One region of the Oceanobacillus sp. FSL K6-3682 genome, then DNA from elsewhere that is predicted to be linked to it. Evidence: predicted binding sites of a transcription regulator. Region 1 holds the regulator's gene; each other region holds the start of a gene.

What was found. Region 1 encodes Rex, which represses fermentation and respiration genes when NADH is low (regulators of the CRP and FNR family bind a similar motif). Its sites were predicted from a motif close to TTGTGAAATATTTCACAA; they were not measured.
Region 2: a site for Rex is predicted at 3,019-3,036, ahead of nirB (nitrite reductase large subunit NirB). Genes of this name have one in related genera too.
Region 3: a site for Rex is predicted at 2,026-2,043, ahead of MHH51_RS06705 (FAD:protein FMN transferase). Genes of this name have one in related genera too.
Region 4: a site for Rex is predicted at 2,062-2,079, ahead of adhE (bifunctional acetaldehyde-CoA/alcohol dehydrogenase). Genes of this name have one in related genera too.

The regions. Positions count from the first base shown of each region.
Region 1 covers NZ_CP150263.1:1,137,466-1,142,713, reverse strand. The annotation lists gene groL (chaperonin GroEL) at 1-115, opposite strand, end outside; gene groES (co-chaperone GroES) at 334-615, opposite strand; gene MHH51_RS05905 (type II CAAX endopeptidase family protein) at 1,128-1,829, shown strand; gene MHH51_RS05900 (YdiK family protein) at 1,831-2,025, shown strand; gene MHH51_RS05895 (redox-sensing transcriptional repressor Rex) at 2,111-2,785, opposite strand; gene MHH51_RS05890 (ABC-F family ATP-binding cassette domain-containing protein) at 3,354-5,248, shown strand, end outside.
Region 2 covers NZ_CP150263.1:3,465,622-3,470,869, forward strand. The annotation lists gene cobA (uroporphyrinogen-III C-methyltransferase) at 1-187, opposite strand, end outside; gene nirD (nitrite reductase small subunit NirD) at 191-508, opposite strand; gene nirB (nitrite reductase large subunit NirB) at 559-2,964, opposite strand; gene MHH51_RS17190 (serine hydrolase domain-containing protein) at 3,332-4,687, opposite strand; gene MHH51_RS17195 (hypothetical protein) at 4,804-5,046, shown strand; gene MHH51_RS17200 (hypothetical protein) at 5,079-5,248, shown strand, end outside.
Region 3 covers NZ_CP150263.1:1,301,596-1,306,843, forward strand. The annotation lists gene MHH51_RS06700 (FAD-dependent oxidoreductase) at 1-1,794, opposite strand, end outside; gene MHH51_RS06705 (FAD:protein FMN transferase) at 2,137-3,189, shown strand; gene menA (1,4-dihydroxy-2-naphthoate polyprenyltransferase) at 3,210-4,148, shown strand; gene MHH51_RS06715 (energy-coupling factor transporter ATPase) at 4,177-4,983, shown strand; gene MHH51_RS06720 (energy-coupling factor transporter ATPase) at 4,974-5,248, shown strand, end outside.
Region 4 covers NZ_CP150263.1:200,549-205,796, reverse strand. The annotation lists gene MHH51_RS01080 (LuxR C-terminal-related transcriptional regulator) at 1-1,414, opposite strand, end outside; gene adhE (bifunctional acetaldehyde-CoA/alcohol dehydrogenase) at 2,103-4,700, shown strand; gene MHH51_RS01070 (MBL fold metallo-hydrolase) at 4,984-5,248, shown strand, end outside.

The sequences.
Region 1 (5,248 bases):
AAACCACGTTGCGGCCTTTTGGTCCTAATGTTACTTTTACTGCGTCTGCTAATGTATCAACACCACGCAGCATTGCACGGCGAGCGTCTTCACTAAATTTAATATCTTTAGCCATTAAAAATTCCTCCTTCAAATTGATTCAGGGTTTCATTAAAGTACATGTTCAAAAAGTTCGATGAAAATGACCGAGAAGTTCAAGGCAGCGCAGCTTTGAGTAGCACAGCGTATGCTTTTAATACGTGAGCACCGGAAAAGCAAGCTAACGAAGAAATTCGATGTGTCATTTTTATTGGACTTTTTGAATTTCCTTTTAAAGATTCATCGTATATTTGTTTAGCCTACAATAGCTAAAATATCATTTTCACGAAGAATTAAGTATTCAGTACCTTCATATTTTACTTCAGTACCAGCAAATTTAGAGAAAATAATGCGGTCTCCTTCAGAAACTTCTAAAGCAACTTTTTCTCCATTTTCCACACGTCCAGATCCTACTGCAACTACTTCACCTTCTTGCGGTTTTTCCTTTGCAGAGTCTGGAAGTACGATTCCGCTTGCAGTTGTTTCTTCTTGTTCAACAAGTTTGATAACAACACGATCTCCTAATGGTTTAATCATGTAGAATTGCCTCCTTAATTCCAAATCATTTTATTTTTATTAGCACTCTTGTCGAGCGAGTGCTAACTCCAATTAATATAATAATTAATTCTTGTAAAAAATGCAAGCATCATGATGTTGAATTTTTAGAAAAACTTATATTCATTTTTGAGAATACGTTGTTTTCTTTATACTTCATACTTTAAAACTTTTACTATGATAAAATACTTTTTTAGGCAGTGATTACTCATCTCATCGTAAAACATTGGGAGTAATTTTGTAATACAAATATGCAAAATTGATTTTTTTCATCGTTTGATGCATGATTTCATGTACTTCTGATTATAATTTTCAGTGACAGTTGTGTTAGAATATACGTTATGATGAACTTGCACGTCTTTAGATCAGTGGTATCATTTCCCGTCCAGCAAAATCACTTATGATGTTTTCTGCTTTACGGGACAAGATGGGCAGTTCCTTTTCCCAATGCTTTTTTACAGCTGTTTTTAATTTTAGATTAAAGGAGCGTTTTTATGACTCGAAGATATATATATGTCATGCTTACATATATCATTATGCAAATTTCTGTTTATCTTGCAGTACCATTACTGGTATTGGTATTCCATGCAGACCCGGTGCTTGCTAATATTTATTGGGCTGTTTTTAGTTTTGCTGCCGGCCTTGTGATTGTTCTATGGCTGTTAAGACCAGATATGCAGGTTCGGGCTCATCCCGACGCTGCTGGCGCTGGTGCTATCATTGTCTGGTCTGTTCTAGGAATTATTATGGCGCTTCTTGCTCAAGGACTGGCTGCTACGATTGAATTAGAGGTATTTGGAATAGATCCTGGTTCAGAGAATACACAGGTTCTTATGGATCTTGCTCGTATTGCACCTATATTCATTATTCTTCCAGCAATTTTTGCGCCTATATTGGAAGAAATTATTTTCCGGAAAATCATTTTTGGATCTTTGTATAAAAAAATGAATTTTTTCTTTGCAGCCTTTATTTCATCTCTTATCTTTGCCGTGATTCATTTAGACTTTCTGCATATACTAGTGTATACAGCAATGGGATTTGTTTTTGCATTCCTTTATGTACAGACAAAGCGTATTATTGTACCAATCATCGTGCATGCAGGAATGAATACTCTTGTAGTAGTGGCTCAACTTACATTAGATCCGGAAAAAATTCAACAACAGCTTGAACAAACAATTTTATTCTTTGGAGGGTAACATGCATCGACCTTATTTAGTTAAAGCAATTGTTTATGTTTTATTCGGTGCTTTATTTGTTTATTTAGGTATCCTAAGCAAAGGGGCAACCGTCTGGGATACTATTACACTTATATTGGCCGCATTTGCAGCATTAAATTTTTATGCCGGATTTCGGATGCTGCGATTTTATTTTAAAATAAAGAATAAAAAATAAAAAACTAGCTCTTAAACAGTCTCTTTCATTTCAGAAGACCTTTAAGGGGCTAGTTTTTTTATGGATAAACAACGTCCAGACTATCCTATTCCTTTTCTAAGGAATAATGCTTGAGAAAATATACAAGCGATTGTAATTCTACTGTTAAATCGATATGATGCACACGAATATGATTTGGAACAGTAATACGTGCCGGCGTGAAGTTCAGGATTCCTTTAATACCTAGATCAACAAGTCTCTTTGCAGTTGCATCTGCTTCTTCAGCCGGGATAGTTAAAATGGCGACCTCAATTCCCTTTATTTTCTCTTCTAATTCATCCACATGATAAACCGGAACTCCGCCAACTTCTGTCCCTACTTTTGATTTATCTGCATCAAATGCCATTGTGATCCGAATATTATTATTTTTTAAAAAGTTATAATGTAAAAATGCAGTACCCAGATTTCCGACACCGATTAAAGCAACGTTGGTTATCTCATGCTGGTCCAGTGTACTTTTAAAAAAACCTAATAAATACTCAACATTATATCCATATCCCTTTTTCCCAAGAGCCCCAAAGTAGGAAAAATCCCTGCGGATTGTTGCAGAATCTACTTTAACAGCATCACTTAACTCTTTAGAAGATACGCGCATCTTCCCCTGCTGATATAAATTATTGAGAAATCGATAGTATAAAGGCAAACGCTTTGCTGTTGCCTGTGGAATTTTATTTTGTTCCATTGAAACGGCCTCTCTTCGGTTACTAAGTATAGAAAACATATATTTTACCATAATCAAATATTTGTAAATATAAGTTTTCTTTGTAGTGCGTGTTCAAAAAGTTCGATAAATAGGATCAAGAAGTTCAAGGCGACTAGCTTTTTCCGAACGGACTTTCACAGGATGTGATGACTTCTGTGTTGTCCGCAAATGTTTTCGGTGGGACGAGTAATCGCAGTCCCAGTCCCAACGGAAAAAGCTAGTCAACGCACTTCTCACGTGTTGCGATGGCTTCTGCATTACCCACACGACGTGGGCGTTCTTAGTAGAAGATCCTCTTATCGCTGCGTCATCTTTATTGGACTTTTTGAACATCCTCTTATATTTCAAAAAATAAATAATGCGCTAGCGCATTCTATACTATTAATATTAACAGAAATAGAGCCGAGTTGGCGAACTTTATTATAATTTTATTGTAGCTTCCATTTGGATACGTTACACTTATAGATGGAACCCTATTCCCTTTTACAGGATTGTTCAAAAAGAAAGGATAGTAACTGCATGTATCCTTTCATTATTTTATTTACTTTTTGAACAGCTTTTTTGTGAGTTAGAAAGGATGGCAATGATGATTTTAATGCAATTAAATGGAATCTCTAAATCCTTTGGAGCAGAAGAGATTCTTTCTAATATAAAAATTGAGATTAAAAATAATGAGCGTATTGCAATAGTCGGCCGAAACGGAGCCGGAAAATCGACCCTGCTAAAAATCATGGCGGGCGAAACCTCTTATGATGAAGGAGAGATTTTCAAACCAAAAGATTTAACATTCGGTTACCTCTCGCAGCATATGACTTTAGAGTCTGGAAAAACAATTTGGAAGGAAATGCTGGATGTATTTACTCCGCTTTTGGCAATGGAGAAAAAATTACGTGAACTGGAATCACAGATGGCAGATCCTTCTGCAATCGATCAATCAGCATACCAACAGCTGCTTGAAAGATATGACAAGCTTCAAAATGATTATCAATTGAGCAGCGGATATGTTTATCAAGCAGAAATCAAGTCCGTATTAAATGGACTATCCTTTGGAGATTATGATTATGACACATTGATTACGGATTTAAGCGGTGGACAGAAAACAAGACTAGCACTTGGGAAGCTTCTCCTGCAAAAGCCGCAGCTTCTTATTCTGGATGAACCGACAAACCATTTGGATATTGACACACTCACATGGTTAGAAGGCTATTTAGTAAATTATCCGGGTGCCATCGTTATTGTATCGCATGACCGTTATTTCTTAGATAAAACCGTATCTATTGTTTATGAAATTTCCAGACACCATTCCAAAAAGTTCCATGGGACCTATAGTAATTATTTGACTCAGAAAGCCCTGGATTATGAACAGGAGAAGAAAGAATTCGAGAAGCAGCAGACAGAGATCAAGCGCATGGAGGATTTTATCCAGCGTAATCTGGCACGCGCTTCAACAACCAAGCGTGCACAAAGCAGACGAAAAAAACTTGAAAAGATAGAGCGCCTCGACCGCCCTTCAGGTGATGAATCCTCTGCATCTATTTCCTTCCAGATTAACCGTTTAAGTGGAAATGATGTACTAAAAATAAAGGATTTAGCTTTTCAATATCCAGATACAGACCAGCCGATTTTTCAAAAAATTTCACTTCATGCCAACCGCGGCGACCGAATTGCATTGGTCGGTCCAAATGGTGTCGGCAAAACAACGTTATTAAAAAATATTGTAGGTAAGCATCAGCCTAATCATGGCGAGATACAATTAGGTACAAACGTTCAAGTAGGCTACTATGATCAGGAACAGGCAAATTTAAATTCTAATAAAACGGTTCTTCAGGAGCTTTGGGATGATTATCCCTTAATTAATGAAAAGGATATTCGTACTATCCTGGGAAATTTTCTGTTCTCTGGTGAGGATGTATTAAAGCCTGTATCAGCCCTGAGCGGCGGTGAAAAATCAAGACTGGCTCTGGCAAAATTAAAAATGCAAAAGGCAAATTTACTGATACTTGATGAGCCGACAAACCATTTAGATATTGATAGTAAAGAAGTATTGGAAAGTGCTTTAATTGATTTTCCTGGAACAATTGTATTTGTTTCTCATGACCGCTATTTTATTAACCGAATCGCTGATCAAGTTGCAGAAATGCAGGCTGGCAATGTAAAAATATATCTTGGCGACTATGATTATTATTTAGAAAAAAAGGCAGAAGAAGAAGAACGGCGTTTGTTAAAATTACAAGAACAGCAGACGGATCAGGAAGAGCCTGCTTCCACTGCAAAAAAGCTCAGCTTTCAGGAAGATAAACAACGCCAACGCGAGGAACGAAAACGAAAACGACGAATTGAAGAACTCGAAACATTGATTGAAGAAAAGGAAGCAGAAATTGCTGCGATTGAACTGGAAATGACTAATCCAGATGTATTTGATGATCATAAAAAGACGATGGAATTAACAGATAAATTATCAGCTTTAAAAGAAGAGCTGGA
Region 2 (5,248 bases), 2.3 Mb from region 1:
CCGGCAGCTTCCCGCAATAAATAAATTCACAGGAATCCTTCGCATTGCGCAACAGTCTCGGGTTTGCCAGACGATCATACAAAATGATATCCGCTTTATTTAAACATTGAATTCCTTTTTCAGTCATCAGCCCTGTATCCCCAGGGCCGGCACCGACGAATGAAACAAATCCTTTTGGCTTTTCCATAAGCTACACCGTCATGTGTACATAACCGTCAATAATCTCTGTCTCATAGACAGTTACGCAGCCGTCATCCGGTGCTTGCACTTTTCCAGTGAGCAATGAAATTTTTCGGTTATGCAGTGGACAAAAGACAAATCCTCCAGAGACAATTCCTTCGGCTAAAGGGCCGCCGGCATGCGGACATCTGCTTCCGATTGCCTGAACCTCTCCATTAGTCAGATGAAAAAGAGCTATAGCCTCTCCGTTCACATGGATTTCCTTTCCAATTTGTTTTGGCAAATCCTCCAATTTGATGATTTTTATCTTCTCTTTACTGGCTTCCATAATAAGAACCTCCCTTTGTCAAAAGTACTATACTCTCTACAACTCATTGTTCATTTTTTCACAATTTCATACAGCTCTTTTTCTTTTCTATTTTTAAGTGTGCTGCTCCAAGCTTCTTCATACGTACCTTTTGCATGATGGAATCTTTCTATCAGTGCAGCATTTTGTTTTTCATTTAAAAGAACAAGTTTAATATTTTCCGCTCCTATCCGATCGACCCAAGGAGCAGTTCTTTCATTATAAATACCAGTTTCCCGATAATACTGCATAAAAGCCGTCGCCATGGTGATTACTTCTTCTTCTGTCTTTACGGTTGTAAAGGAGTCACATTCGCGGACCTCTGTTCCGCCATTTCCTCCAAAGTAAAGCTGAAATCCGTTTTCGACACAGACAACGCCAAAATCTTTGGTTAATGCTTCTGCACAGTTACGTGGACAGCCTGACACACCTATTTTCATTTTATGAGGAGTGTCTACCATCTCCAGCTCTTTCTCTAAACGAATTCCCAATCCCAGAGAATCCTGCGTTCCGAAACGGCAAAACTGAGCGCCGACACAGGATTTTACATTTCGCAATGATTTGGAATAAGCATATCCTGATCGCATGCCAAGGTCTTCCCATACTTGTGGTACATCTTCTTTTTTCACTCCGTATAATCCAACTCTGCTTGCACCGGTGATTTTTACTAAAGGTACATTATATTTATTCGCAACTTCCCCCAGCCGGATTAAGTCATCGCCAGTTGTTGTTCCGCCGTACATTCGTGGAACAACAGAGAATGTACCGTTATTTTGGATATTACCGTTCATCCGCTCATTTACTAAACGGGAAGCTTTGTCATCTTCATATTCTCCCGGTCTAATCATTCTCATATAATAATTGAGCGCAGGACGGCAGACATGACACCCTTCTTCATTTGCAAATCCAAGTACATTACGGACTTCTTTTGGAGATTGCAGACCTTTCTCTTTGATTTCTGTAACGACTTCATCCCGCGTCAGCATTGTACATCCACACATTCCAGTTTTTACCGCAGCCGGATCAAAGCTGTCTCCCAGCGTATGTGAGAGGATACCTTCCACAACACCCTTACATTTCCCGCAGGAAGCGCCAGCCTTGGTACAGGTTTTTACTTCCTCAAATGATTTTAAATTCTGTTCCAGGATAGCCTGAACAATCGTTCCTTTTGTGACACCATTACAGCCGCAGACTGTTTCATCCGGGCTCATCTCAGCTATCATCTCTTCTGCTGCATCTTCACTAGCTTTTTGCAGGACTGCAGCACTTGTAAAATCACTGATATCTGTTTCTTTCTTCAGCATGCTGAACAGCCGGGTTCCGTCTGAAGCATCACCATAAAGCACGACACCGACTACTTTGTTATCTGAAACAAGAACCTTCTTATACACACCCGAAAACTGATCCTGAACGATAATTGCATCTGTATTTTCATCTTCTTCAATTTTTCCACCTGAGAATAAATCACAGCCCGCAACTTTTAGTTGTGTAGATAAAATACTGCCGTGATACCCGGCTGTATTCTCTCCCGTTAAATACTTCGCCAGCTCAACCCCCTGCTCATAAAGTGGTGCGACCAGTCCATAGGTGATACCGTTATGCTCAGCACACTCCCCTATTGCATAAATAGAAGGAACTGAAGTCTGCATCTGATCATTCACGACGACACCCCGATTGACATTCAGCCCGGCCTGTTTTGCCAAAACAACATTAGGCCGGATCCCAACTGCCATCACTACAAGGTCACATTCGATAGAAGAACCATCTGAAAATGTGATTCCTTCCACCCGTTCCCCTCCATAAATTTCAGCTGTCTGCTTTTCCATTAAAAATTCCATTCCCTGTGCTTCTAAATCCTTCTTAAGCATTTTAGCTGCAGGGTTATCTAATTGCTGCTCCATCAGTCTTGGCATCAGGTGTACAACCTGAACCTGCATACCCCGATCCATTAATCCTCTGGCTGCTTCCAATCCAAGGAGTCCGCCGCCAATCACAGCTGCTTTTTTATAGCGCTTTGACGTGTCAATCATAAATTCTGTATCCTGAATGTTTCTAAAGCCGATAACACCTTCCAGCTCGCTTCCAGGTACAGGTAAAATAAATGCGCTGGATCCAGTTGCAATAATTAACTCATCATAAGGAATAACTCTATCTTTATCTGTCTTCATTTTTTTATCTTCCGTTTTTATTTCCGTTACTTTTTCACCGGTAAACAGTGTAATTTCATTTTCCTGATACCATTCCCAATCATTCATATTAATTTCAGAGACCTCTGTTTTTCCTTGTAAAACATGTGAAAGCATAATCCGATTGTAGTTCGGATAAGGTTCATCTCCGATAATAGTGATTTCAAAAGTCTCTTTATTTCTTTCTAAAATTTCCTCGATACACCTGACTCCAGCCATCCCATTTCCAATCATTACGAGCTTTCTCTTCATGGCATAATCCTCCAATTTTTGTGAAGTAATTCACATGATATCCCAAAAAATAAATTGTGAATTGTTTCACAATTGTAATTAAAATTTTTTGCTTTTTTAGCCTATATTTAGTTAAGAAGTAAATCCCTCTACAGTTAGTGTAGCATATTCTTTTTTTGAATTGCATTGATTTTTTGAACAGTTTGTGTCTGGTTTTGAGTGACTTGATGAAAAGTTGTTTAATTGAAAGGGCGTGCTTTAGGAAAAAATTAAATCGCTGAAATATATGCCATCATTTATTATGACAAAGCTGGGTCGCCTTAACCTCCAGGCAACCCTGCCAAATTAATGTTCATTCTGTATCTTTTAGCTTTATATATTTGTAAAACTATTCACTTTTTAGAAGTTGTCTAAATCCAAAGTGAAGGCATCCGTCTTTAAACTGCAACAGGAAATCAGTGCCCTGCATGGTAATTGTCACCGCTCTGCTGCTGACGGCTTGCGTTGGTATTTGAGCTCCCTGGATCTCTACAAAAATTGCTTTATCTTTTTCATAAACCTTAATTGTTTGTCCCTCATTAGATTTGTAGACTCCAGTAATAGCCTTGCAATCTGCTTCGCTAAGTGTATAATCATCATATTTAGCAGCTTTTTTATCTGGTGCTATATCCATTTCGCTTTGCAGAGCTCCTCTCAGAAGAGATTCCGCAGGGGCACCTGCAATATTCGTCAGACAGATAGCGGCAATATTTTTCTCAGACAGCACTGCGAAATGTGCCGTCACGCCTTTAATCCCTCCACCATGTTCAATAAGCGTTGTACCAAAAAAGTCAGGTGTAATCATAACTCCATAACCATAATACCGGCCAGGCTCTATTTCAATATATTGAGCGGTCATTGCAGTAAGACTTTCTTCCGTTAAAATACCATTGCCTTTGTTTAAAAAGACATCACTATAACGAAGCATATCATTCGCAGTTGATTTAACATAACCGGCTGCCCACATTACTGGGGCATCCCACCATTCAGGTGAGTATTTAATAGCCGGTGTCTCAGCTGTCGGGTCAATATCATACTGACGTGCTGCCTGCTCGTCCAATTGATTCGGATTCAAAAAGCTGCTTTTCATCCCGAGAGGAGTAAAGATATTTTTCTCTATATAATGTTCATATGGCAGCCCGCTAACACGTTCAATAATGATACTAAGCAAGGCATAGCCGTCGTTTGAATAGCTGAATGATTTTCCGGGCTCGTCAAGCAGGTCAAATGACAGGCTATTTAAATAACCTATAAATTCGTCATACGTATCAATACTGTCCTGCTCCCGTTCAAGAGGTAAGCCCAATTTGATCTGCACATCGAATGAGCCATCTCTTTCCATTGACCGCTTATTTGCGTAAAAAAGTGTGTTTAATGGCGGAATGCCGGACGTATGAGTCATCAAGTGATGAAGCGTTATTTCATCACTTCCTTTAAATGTAATCTCAGGTATATATGCCTTAATATAATCATCGACGGATAGATTTCCCTTTTCTTGCAGCTGGAGAATTGCGATACTAGCCATTGATTTTGTGATACTTCCAATTCCAAAAATCGTGTCAGCCGTTACAGGTAATTCATTTTCCTTATCCCGGTACCCGAACCCTTTTTCGTAAATTTGATTGTTCAATGCAACGATTGCTCCCGGAGTTTTATAGGCATTCACGAGCGATTCAGCGAATTCTTCATATACTTTTTTATCCATAGAACTACCTTCCTTTTTAACTTAATAAATATTCTTTTTATTGTTCAAATGTTCTCTGAAATTTCCTTTAAATACAATACTTGTTAAGTTATTTTAACATACATGGAGGTTAGTTCATGAAAAAAATCCGCCTATTTTTATTTATTAGTCTTTGTTTAATTCTTAGTAGTTGTAGTAGTCAAACGAGTTCTTCAAAAGAATTACCTCCTTCCATAACGATAAAACAAGCGATCGATTTAGCTTATTCAGATGCTATAAAATGGGATGAAAAAGCTAAATTAATTGAAGGGACCAGTGTTGATAATGATATGATAAAGAACCAACCGGAGCTGATGGAAAACGGAGATATTGGAACATAACTTTTGGAGTACCTAATACAAGCCGCCTTTATTTGGTAAACATACATGACGCAAAAATTAATGAACACGTAGAATTACCTGATGAAGGCATCATTCATCCAGAAAATCATTTTATTGATGACTTATCAAAAATCAAACACGACAGCCCTGAACTCTTAGAAAAAGCAAAAAAATTAACAGACTTATATCCAGGCGACCTATT
Region 3 (5,248 bases), 160 kb from region 1:
GTAATCTAAACCAATGGAACGTCCGGAACCATTCATTAAGGCGATGGAAGCAGGAAGAGCCCAGATTTGATCCCAGCCGAGCATTGCAGATAAAGTAAACATCACCAGGAACCCGGCACTTGCAGCACTTGCAAGCCATGTAAATAAACCAAATACAATAGCAAGACCGATAAATAATTCAATAAAGGTCATAACCTTTTGCATAAAGATAGCTACTTCCGGTGTCGGCAGCATAATCTGCATAAACCATTCAAAAATACCCGGCATTTTACTCAAAAGTGGTGTAGCCCACTCAGCACCGCCATCAACCGCTTCACTGGCACTGCTGGTCGTTGTTTGCAGCCATTCAAATGGCATGTTCACACTATTTCCTGTCAGCCAGGAGTCTTCTCCGATTCCTTGAAATAGCCTTGAGATACCGGCAGATCCTGAAGTGACTTCGCTCCAGACCGATTCACCCCAAATTTTAGAGGCTGCCTCCTCGAGCCAAAAACCCCCGACAAACAACCGCAATGGTAAGCTCCATAAAACATTGCCATATCTGGTAATCGTATCTCTGAAAATATTGCGTTTATCTTTTGTCTGGAAAAATTCATGCATAATATAATGAAACATATAATAGCCGCTTCTTATTCCGAAAAAATAATACAGATTAACCAAGTGCTTCATCAGATTTGCCAGCCAGCCGCTTAAGCGGAGTCCCATCAAATTCGCTACGCCATATCTGGCGCCAATGGAAACCATCGTACCATGATATTTTCCTTCAAAGGCTTCTTTTTGGCCGTTATCTATTTCTGCAATAATAGATTTAGCTGCTGTGACACCTGTCTGTTCGGCAGCTTCTACAATCTGTGGAGTTGGTTTACCTTCCTCTTCTTCAAAATAAGCCAAGTCGCCAATAACATAAACGTTCTCTAAATTTTCTGCTTCCATATATTCGTTTACTTTGAGACGTCCTGCTCTGGCGGTCGGGATACCGTAATCTTCTGTATCGGAATTTGCTTTGACTCCGGCTGTCCAAATCAGGGTATGGGTGGAAAGTGCTTCACCTGATTTAAATACGACGGCATCTTCTTTTACCTCCACAATTGGAGAGTTTTTAAGCAATGTAACGCCTTTTTTATTTAAATATTTCTCTGCTTTATCCGCACTTTTCCGGTCCAGCATATTTAGGATAGATGAGGCTGCTTCAACAACATACAGCCCGATTTCTTCTTCATCCAGCTTGTTTTCCTTTGCTAAACGATGCTTCCACTCGATGAGCTCTCCTATCATTTCAATGCCGGTAAAACCGGAACCACATACTGTGAAGGTAAGCATTGCACGGCGCTTTACAGGATCATGTTCTAATGCTGCTCGTCTGACAACATCTTCTAAATGCTGCCGGATTCGGACAGCATCCTCCCAGGACCAAAGGGTAAAACCATGCTCTTTTACACCAGGTGTGCCAAAGTCGTTTGCTTCACCGCCCATCCCCAGAATCAGGTAGTCATAAGCAAACTCATCATGCTCTGTTGTAACAGTCTGTGCCGCATGATCGACATTAGTGACATTGTCTGTGATAAGCTTCACTTTCGTACGATTGAATAATTTCCGTAAATCAAACTGAATAGCAGAAGGCTCTACACGGTGTGCAGCTACTTCGTGTAATTCTGTCATCATCGTATGGTAGGAATGCCGATCTATAAGAGTAATAGAAACAGAATCGTCACGTTTGTATTTTTTTGCAAGCTTTTTAGCTGCATGCACACCAGCGTAGCCAGCACCAATAATAAAAATATTCTTCTCCGCCATTGTATTCACTCCTCTGTAATCTATAATGTTAACTTTGTGAACAACTGAACAATTTTATTCTAACATATAAAGAAATAATGTCCATACATTTGATAAATAGTTCACAAATTAAAAATATATTTTAAAATATTAAGCTGTGTCATATTAATGACAAAATCGTTGATATTAAAAGATTTATTTATATTTTTTATAGACATGATACAATATAAATTATACAATTGACATATAAAATTGTGAAAAAATTCACATTTAAAACAAAGGAAATTAATGTGATTATTTTCACATATTAAACGATATTTATTATATTAATTGTAATTTAAAAGAATTAAGGGAGGCATGGGAATGAAAAGACAAATTTATATCCTGATGATACTGATGATACTATTCACCGCAGGCTGTTCCACAAGTGCTGATTCCTCAGAAGATGATTCGTCCTTAGTCAAAAATCCATATAGCGAAACAGAATTCTTATTAGGAACAGTTGTAACGATTAAGATTTATGACGAGGATAAAGAATCGGCATTAGACAAGGTCTTTGATCGAATGGAAGAGCTGGAGCGGCAAATGACAGCAAATGAAAATGGTTCAGAGGTTGCTGAAATTAATGAACAGGCAGGAATAGAACCTGTTCATGTGTCGGAGGATGTGTGGGAGGTTATTAATCAAGGCAAGGATTACAGTGAAATGGCTGAGGGTTCTTTTGATATTGCTGTCGGCCCGTTAACCAGTCTTTGGAATATTGGCATGGAGGGTGCCCGAAAACCGTCACAGGATGAAATCGATGATATACTGCCGCTGATTGATTATGAAAAAATAGAACTGGATGAAACGGAGCAAACAGTTATGCTGAAGGAGTCAGGAATGCGATTAGATTTAGGAGCCATTGCTAAAGGATATATCGCTGATGAAGTAATGGAGCTGTTAGATGAGGAAGGTGTTACAACAGCCGTCATTGATTTAGGAGGGAACATCTATGTGATGGGAAATCAAACATCAGGTGATCCCTGGGTAGTCGGCGTCCAAAATCCATTCTCAGGAAAGGGGGAGACAGTTGGCAGATTAACTGCAACAGATCAGTCCATCGTTACTTCAGGGATTTATGAGCGTTATTTAGAAGTGGATGGTGAAATATACCATCATTTGTTGAATCCAAAGACTGGATATCCATTTGAGGGTGACCTTGCCAGTGTTTCTGTTGTCAGTGAACATTCTGTTGATGGAGATGGGCTTTCTACCTTATTGTTTTCAAAAGGCCTGGAAGAGGGCATAGAATTTATTCAGGATTTCGATGGTGCAGAAGCTATCTTTGTGATGGAGGATAAAACTGTGTATATCACGGATGGTTTAGTTGATAACTTTGAACTGACAGATGAGGACTTTACATTAGTAGAATAGATGAGAGGGAGCTGGCTGTGATGACACTGCCTACGTTTTTGAAGCTGGTAGAAATCCGCACTAAATTGGCAAGTTTGTTTCCATTTCTAATTGGAATATTATTTGTTATCTATCGTTATGATGAGTTTGCCCCGCTGAATACGGCTATCTTTTTTAGCGCCATGCTGCTGTTTGATTTAACAACAACAGCAATTAATAACTACATGGATTATAAGAAGGCACTGAGTGATGACTATCGCAGGAAATCTAATATTATCGGACAGAAGAATATTCCTGAAAAAGTTGTCGTGACATCGATCATTACTATGCTGACGATAGCTTCTTTATTAGGGATTTGGCTCGTATTCCGTACTGATTTATTTGTGCTGATTATTGGTATGCTGTGCTTTGCAGTCGGTATTTTTTATACATTTGGACCTATTCCGCTGTCCCGTATGCCGCTTGGTGAAGTGTTTTCTGGTGTAACGATGGGGCTGGGTATCACCTTCCTGGCTATCTATGTAAATGCTGCTGATCAAGGGATTGCGCATTTTGGCTTTAGCGGATACACGCTTATTTTTGAAATGAATGTTCTTTTACTGCTGGAGATTTTGCTGGTTTCCCTTCCATGCATGCTGACTATTGCAAATATCATGCTGGCCAATAATATCTGTGATTTGGAAGAGGATATTGCCAATCAACGCTTTACCCTTCCTTACTATATTGGCAGAAAAAATGCCTTAATGTTATTTCATCTGCTCTATTTGCTTTCGTTTGCAGCGATTGTAAGTGCTGTGCTGCTTCAGGTGCTGCCTGTTTATGTATTACTTGTCTGTCTGGTTCTGATTCCAATCACAAAAAGTATCAGACAATTTCGGCAAAAACAAAGCAAGCTGGAAACTTTTCCATTATCTTTGAAAAATATGATGCTTGTAAATGGAACGATGGCTATTACCTTACTTATATCCGTCATTCTGTAATATTGGAAAGAGGGGTGGGGAAATGTCAATGACTTGTATTAAAGTAGAAAATGTAAACTTTCATTATAATTTGCAAAAACAGGAGCATACCATTACAGACCTTTCCTTTACGGCCCGGCGTGGAGAGTGGCTGGCTGTTGTAGGACATAATGGTTCTGGAAAGTCGACATTAGCCAGTTTACTAGTTGGCCTTCATACGCCCTCCTCTGGAAAAATCTATATTAATGGTATGGAGCTGAAGGAGGAAACGAAATGGGAGCTTCGCAATCAGATAGGACTGGTATTTCAAAATCCGGAAAATCAATTTATTGGAACTACTGTAAAGGATGACGTGGCATTTGCATTGGAAAATCAGAATATGCCTTATGACGAAATGAAGCAGCGCGTCGATAGAGCGTTAGCAATGGTTGGTATGACCAGCTATGCTGATTATGACCCGTCCCGCTTATCAGGGGGGCAGAAGCAGCGAGTGGCCATTGCCGGGATTTTAGCGTTACATCCAGCAATTATCGTATTAGACGAGGCAATGGTTATGCTCGATCCCAAAAGCAGGCAGGATTTCATGAGCCTCTTAGATGAATTACGGAAGCAGCATCAGCTGACCATTATTTCGATTACACATGATATGAATGAAGCGGCAGCAGCTGATAGAATATTAGTTTTAAAAAAAGGAAAATTGATGGAAATAGGCAAGCCTGCCAAGATTTTTCAAAGGGAAGAGCGGTTAGATGTTCCATTCACCGAGGCATTAAGAAGAAAGTTAAAAGAACAGGGGAGCACCATACCTGATGCCTATATGACAGAAGATGAAATGGTGTGGTGGCTATGCAGATAAATCTTCATCAAGTAACGGTAGATTATCAGGCGGGACCGATTAGAAGTCCGGAGATATTAAAATCAATCAGTACAACAGTAAAGTCAGGATCTTTTACGGCAGTAGCCGGCAAAACCGGATCCGGAAAATCGAGCTTGCTGAAACTGATGAATGGATTGCTTGTTCCGGTAAAAGGGCGAGTATCGATCGGGGAAATAATGATTACATCAGAAAACGCGAAGCAATCAGTGAAGGAAGCACGTCAAAAGGTGGGAATGGTTTTTCA
Region 4 (5,248 bases), 940 kb from region 1:
ATGTGTCTAAGTTCCCTAAAGCCAGATGAACGTATGCCTTTAGCGAAATAAGAATACTCACAAGCTCAGCATGCTCGTCCTTGTCTTTCCATCCATCCTGTTCATGACGGTTATCTAATTCTTTAGTGACCACATCTACCTTTTCCATATCCTGAATAGTCATCAGTGAAATAGCATATATCAGCAGTGTTTCTACATGGACAGTGCACGCTGCTGCACGCAGGCTATCCACCCATTGAATCAGCAACCTGATTTGACCACTATAAAAAATATCCAGTAATTGTTCATTAATCCATTGGTCAGCTAATGTATATAGCTGCTGCTCAAGCACTAGATCAATAGCCGTATTGAACTCTCCTCTGTCATATAATAAACCTCCGGCTTTTTTGACGAGAGCCTCCAGCTCCTCGCCAGTGTACCTGTTATTCCGCTCTTGTTCCAGCACTTCCGCCAACAGCTGATGATAACGGAAGGTCTGTTTCTTCGGTGACAAACGAATGGTGAAGATACCTTGATCAACTAACTCAGCTAATTGTTCGTAGCTATTTGAACTTTCTGTCAAATCATTGCATAATTCAGGATCTAACACTTTCAACAGCGATGTTTGTAACAAAAACTGCTGGGTACTTTCAGGCAAAGTAGAAAATATCTCCTGCATCATATACTCCGTCACAAAAGACGTGGAATTATCAAGAGAACCTGCACTTCTTTCCTCTGATATCCCGCCTAATTGAACTCCGGCTGCCCAACCGCCTGTTTCACTCAAAATTTTCCGACAAAAATCTGTTTTGTCCATTATTATATGCTTTTTCTGATAGAAAGCTTCTACTTCCTGATAAGTGAAAGACAGTTCTTCGGTACCAATTTCTGTCACACAATTTTTCACGCGCCACGAAGCAACAGGGAGCGGTAATTTCGTTCTGCTAGCCATATATATATGAACATGCTCCGGTAAATAATTAATAAGACGCGAAATCATCTCATGAATGATATCAAGCTCAATGTGATGATAGTCATCCAACACAATATGCAAAGAGGATTCTATTATCATTAATTCATTCAGGAGCGAATCAACAATCAGTTCAAAAGGAGGCATATACTGCAAATCAAATAGATGCTCCAGTCTTTCATCGATTGGCTGCCTTGTTGCCTGAGCGATAGCTTTCAAAACATATTGCCAGAAGCGGCTCGGATCATTATCCATTATATCAATGGATAACCAGGCTGCAGGCTCGTCTAATTGATGAACCCACTGGCTTAATATTGTTGTTTTTCCGTAACCAGCTGCAGCTTGCACAATAGTAACTCTTGGATGAGGGTTTCTCTTCAGTAATGCATATAAGCGATCCCTGTTAATAATCGCTTCAGGAACTTTAGGAACAATTGTTTTAGAGTATAACCAAACAGCCTGCATACTTGTTCATCTCCTCATCATTCAATTTATGTAGGCAATACGACTTGCATCCTATTATACATGTTTTTCTTTTTAACGGTTACTTATATAAATTTAATAGGCTTTAAGGATGAATTTTTTGTTTTCCAATTTCGACAATTAAATGGGTGTGAGAAATAAGAATATCTCTTTAAAGAATATTTCCGGGGAAATAATGTCGATAAATGTAACATTAAATGATTTCCTGAAGATAATCATCCATAATTTCCAATCTCAGAATAATATTTCTTTGTCAAACAGCTCTAATCATGCTATATATCAAGCTTAAAGTAAGTTTGTGAAGTATTTCACAAATATGTAACAGTTTTTATAGTTAAATAATGCTATGCTATAGCCAAGATAATTAAAGGGGTGATTATATATGATTCTAAATGAATGGAAAGAATTTAATACGGATGCCGAATCGTATTCACAGGAAATTTTCGAACAACAAATCGGCGATGTTTTCGAGGCCATGTATATGGAAAAAGGTCACGACATACCAAATTATATCTGGACGAAGCATTATACCGTTATTATCAAGCCCAATACATGTGTCATAAACGATATATCTTTCTTTAAAGTCCCCCGCCACCCGTCAACATTGTAGAAATTTATTTTGGAATATCATGCTCAATACTTCACAAATTTATAATAAGGAGAGGTTACAATGATTACAAAAGAGAAGAAAAAACAAGCAATAACCGTTGAGGAAAGTATTAATAAACTGGTTAAAAATGCCCAGAAGGCATTAACAGAACTGCGAAAGCTAAACCAAAAGCAGATCGACCAAATTGTTAAAGAAATGGCGCTTGCAGGATTGGATCAGCATATGGAGCTCGCTAAATTAGCTGTTGAGGAAACTGGCCGCGGTGTGTATGAGGATAAAATCATCAAAAACATCTTTGCCACCGAATATGTCTATCATAATATCAAGTATGATAAAACGATTGGTATCATCAGCGAGAACGAGCAGGAAGGTATGGTGGAAATCGCCGAACCAATTGGTGTGATTGCCGGCGTAACACCTGTAACGAACCCGACTTCTACCACATTATTCAAGTCAATTATATCTATTAAAACGGGAAATCCTATTATCTTTGCCTTCCATCCTTCTGCACAAAAATGCAGTTCTGAGGCTGCAAGAATTGTACATGAAGCTGCTGTAAAAGCCGGGGCACCAAGAAATTGCATCCAGTGGATTGAGAAGCCGTCTATTGAAGCAACACAGGCACTCATGAAGCATGATGGTGTAGCAACAATCCTGGCAACAGGCGGCTCTGGTATGGTGAAGTCAGCATACAGCTCGGGGAAACCGGCGTTAGGAGTGGGAGCTGGCAATGTTCCCTGCTATATCGAAAAATCAGTGAACGTGAAGCGGGCAGTAAATGATGTGATTCTATCTAAATCATTTGATAATGGCATGATTTGTGCCTCTGAGCAAGCCATTATCATCGATCGAGAAATCTATGATCAAGTAAAACAGGAAATGATAGATAACAATGTATATTTCCTAAAACCGGAGGAAAAGGCAAAAGTAGAAAAGCTGGTCATCAATGAGAATACCTGTGCAGTGAATCCTGCCATTGTTGGCATGAAAGCTGTGAAAATTGCCGAAATGGCTGATGTTCAAGTTCCTCAGGATACAAAAATTCTTGTCGCTGAATTAACTGGTGTGGGAGCCAATCATCCACTTTCCCGCGAGAAATTAAGCCCTGTTCTGGCAGCTTACAAAGTAAACAGTACCGAAGAAGGTCTCAAGCGCGCTGAGGAAATGCTGGAATTTGGAGGATTGGGACATTCAGCCGTACTTCATTCAGATAATCAATCTATACAGGAGGCATTCGGCAAAAGAATGAAGGCAGGACGAATAATCTTGAATGCCCCATCCTCTCATGGAGCAATTGGAGATATCTATAATGCTTACCTGCCTTCATTGACGCTTGGATGCGGATCATATGGCGGCAACTCCGTCTCCACAAATGTAGGAGCAATGAATTTAATAAACGTTAAAAAAATGGCGAGAAGGAATGTGAATATGCAGTGGTTCAAGGTACCGCCTAAAATATATTTTGAAAAAAATGCTGTTCAATACCTGGCGAAGATGCCGAATATATCAAAAGCCTTTATCGTAACCGATCCAATGATGGTTGAATTAGGTTATGTAGACAAAGTACTCTATTATTTACGCAGACGCCCGGATTATGTACATTGTGAAATCTTCTCAGATGTAGAAGCAGACCCATCAAAGGACACCGTGATGCGCGGGGCAGCAGCAATAGATGCCTTCCAGCCGGATGTTATTATTGCACTCGGCGGCGGTTCAGCAATGGATGCTGCTAAAGGTATGTGGCTGTTTCATGAACATCCGGATACAGAATTTAATGGCTTAAAGCAAAAATTTATGGATATTCGTAAAAGGGTCTATAAATATCCGAAGCTGGGTCAGCAGGCACAATTTGTCGCTATTCCTACCACTTCCGGAACAGGATCTGAAGTGACTTCTTTCTCAGTTATTACCGATAAAGAAACCAATACAAAGTATCCATTAGCAGATTATGAATTAACGCCAGATGTAGCGATTATTGACCCGCAGTTTGTTATGACCGTACCAAAAGCCGTTACAGCAGATACAGGGATGGATGTGCTGACACATGCAATCGAGGCTTACGTTTCTAACATGGCAAATGATTATACCGACGGACTTGCCATCAAAGCAATTCAGCTTGTATTTGAATATCTGCCGCAAGCGTATCGTGATGGCAGTAATGCTTTAGCAAGAGAAAAAATGCATAATGCCTCTACCATTGCCGGCATGGCATTTGCCAACGCATTTTTAGGTATTAACCACAGTCTGGCACATAAATTGGGAGCAGCATTCCATATTGCACATGGTCGCGCCAATGCTATTCTTTTACCGCATGTTATTCGATATAATGCTAAGAAACCGACAAAATTCGTGTCATTTCCTAAATACGAGCATTTTATCGCTGACATACGCTATGCAGAGATTGCAAGAGTACTAGGTTTACCAGCAGCCACAACTGAACAGGGAGTAGAAAGCTTAGTGCGGGCAATCTATCAGCTTGCTGAAGAATTGCATATTCCGATGAGTATTGCAGAAAATGGTGTTGATGAAAGAGAATTTGAGGCACAGGTAGATAAGCTTGCCGATCGTGCTTTCGAGGATCAATGTACTACGGCAAACCCTAAATTACCACTAGTAACTGAATTGGCCGACGTTTATCGCCAGGCTCATAAAGGATAATTTTTCATGTAAATACGTTATACAAAAACTCTTCGTTCTATTATAAATGGAGAGTTTTTGTATAGCTTTTTAAGAGAAATGTATTTAATAATTAAGTAATATTGAGAATTCTCCTAACAAATATTTTGAATCATGTTATAATTTTCTTTAGTAAAAGAAGGAGGTACCAGGCCAATGGTAAAAAAATAAACTGAGAAAATCTTAAATTATTTTATTAACTATAGAATAAACATGTAGGTTTTCTCTTTCATAAAATTAATATAGAGAATAGAGGAGAACTAACATGTTAAATAAATTAAGTGATACAATTTATTATTTATCCAATCAGGATGATAAAGAGCGGCCAACATTGGGATTGGTGTGTGGTGAACAATACAGTTTAATCATAGATGCTGGTAATTCTGTTCAACATGCCAAAGACTTTTTAATAGAGATCGAAAAACTCGATGTACCTCCGGTTAAATACGTCGTTATTACCCATGGACATTGGGATCACTTTCTGGGTACGAACGAATTTGATGCAGCTGTTATCGTTAATAGCCGAACAA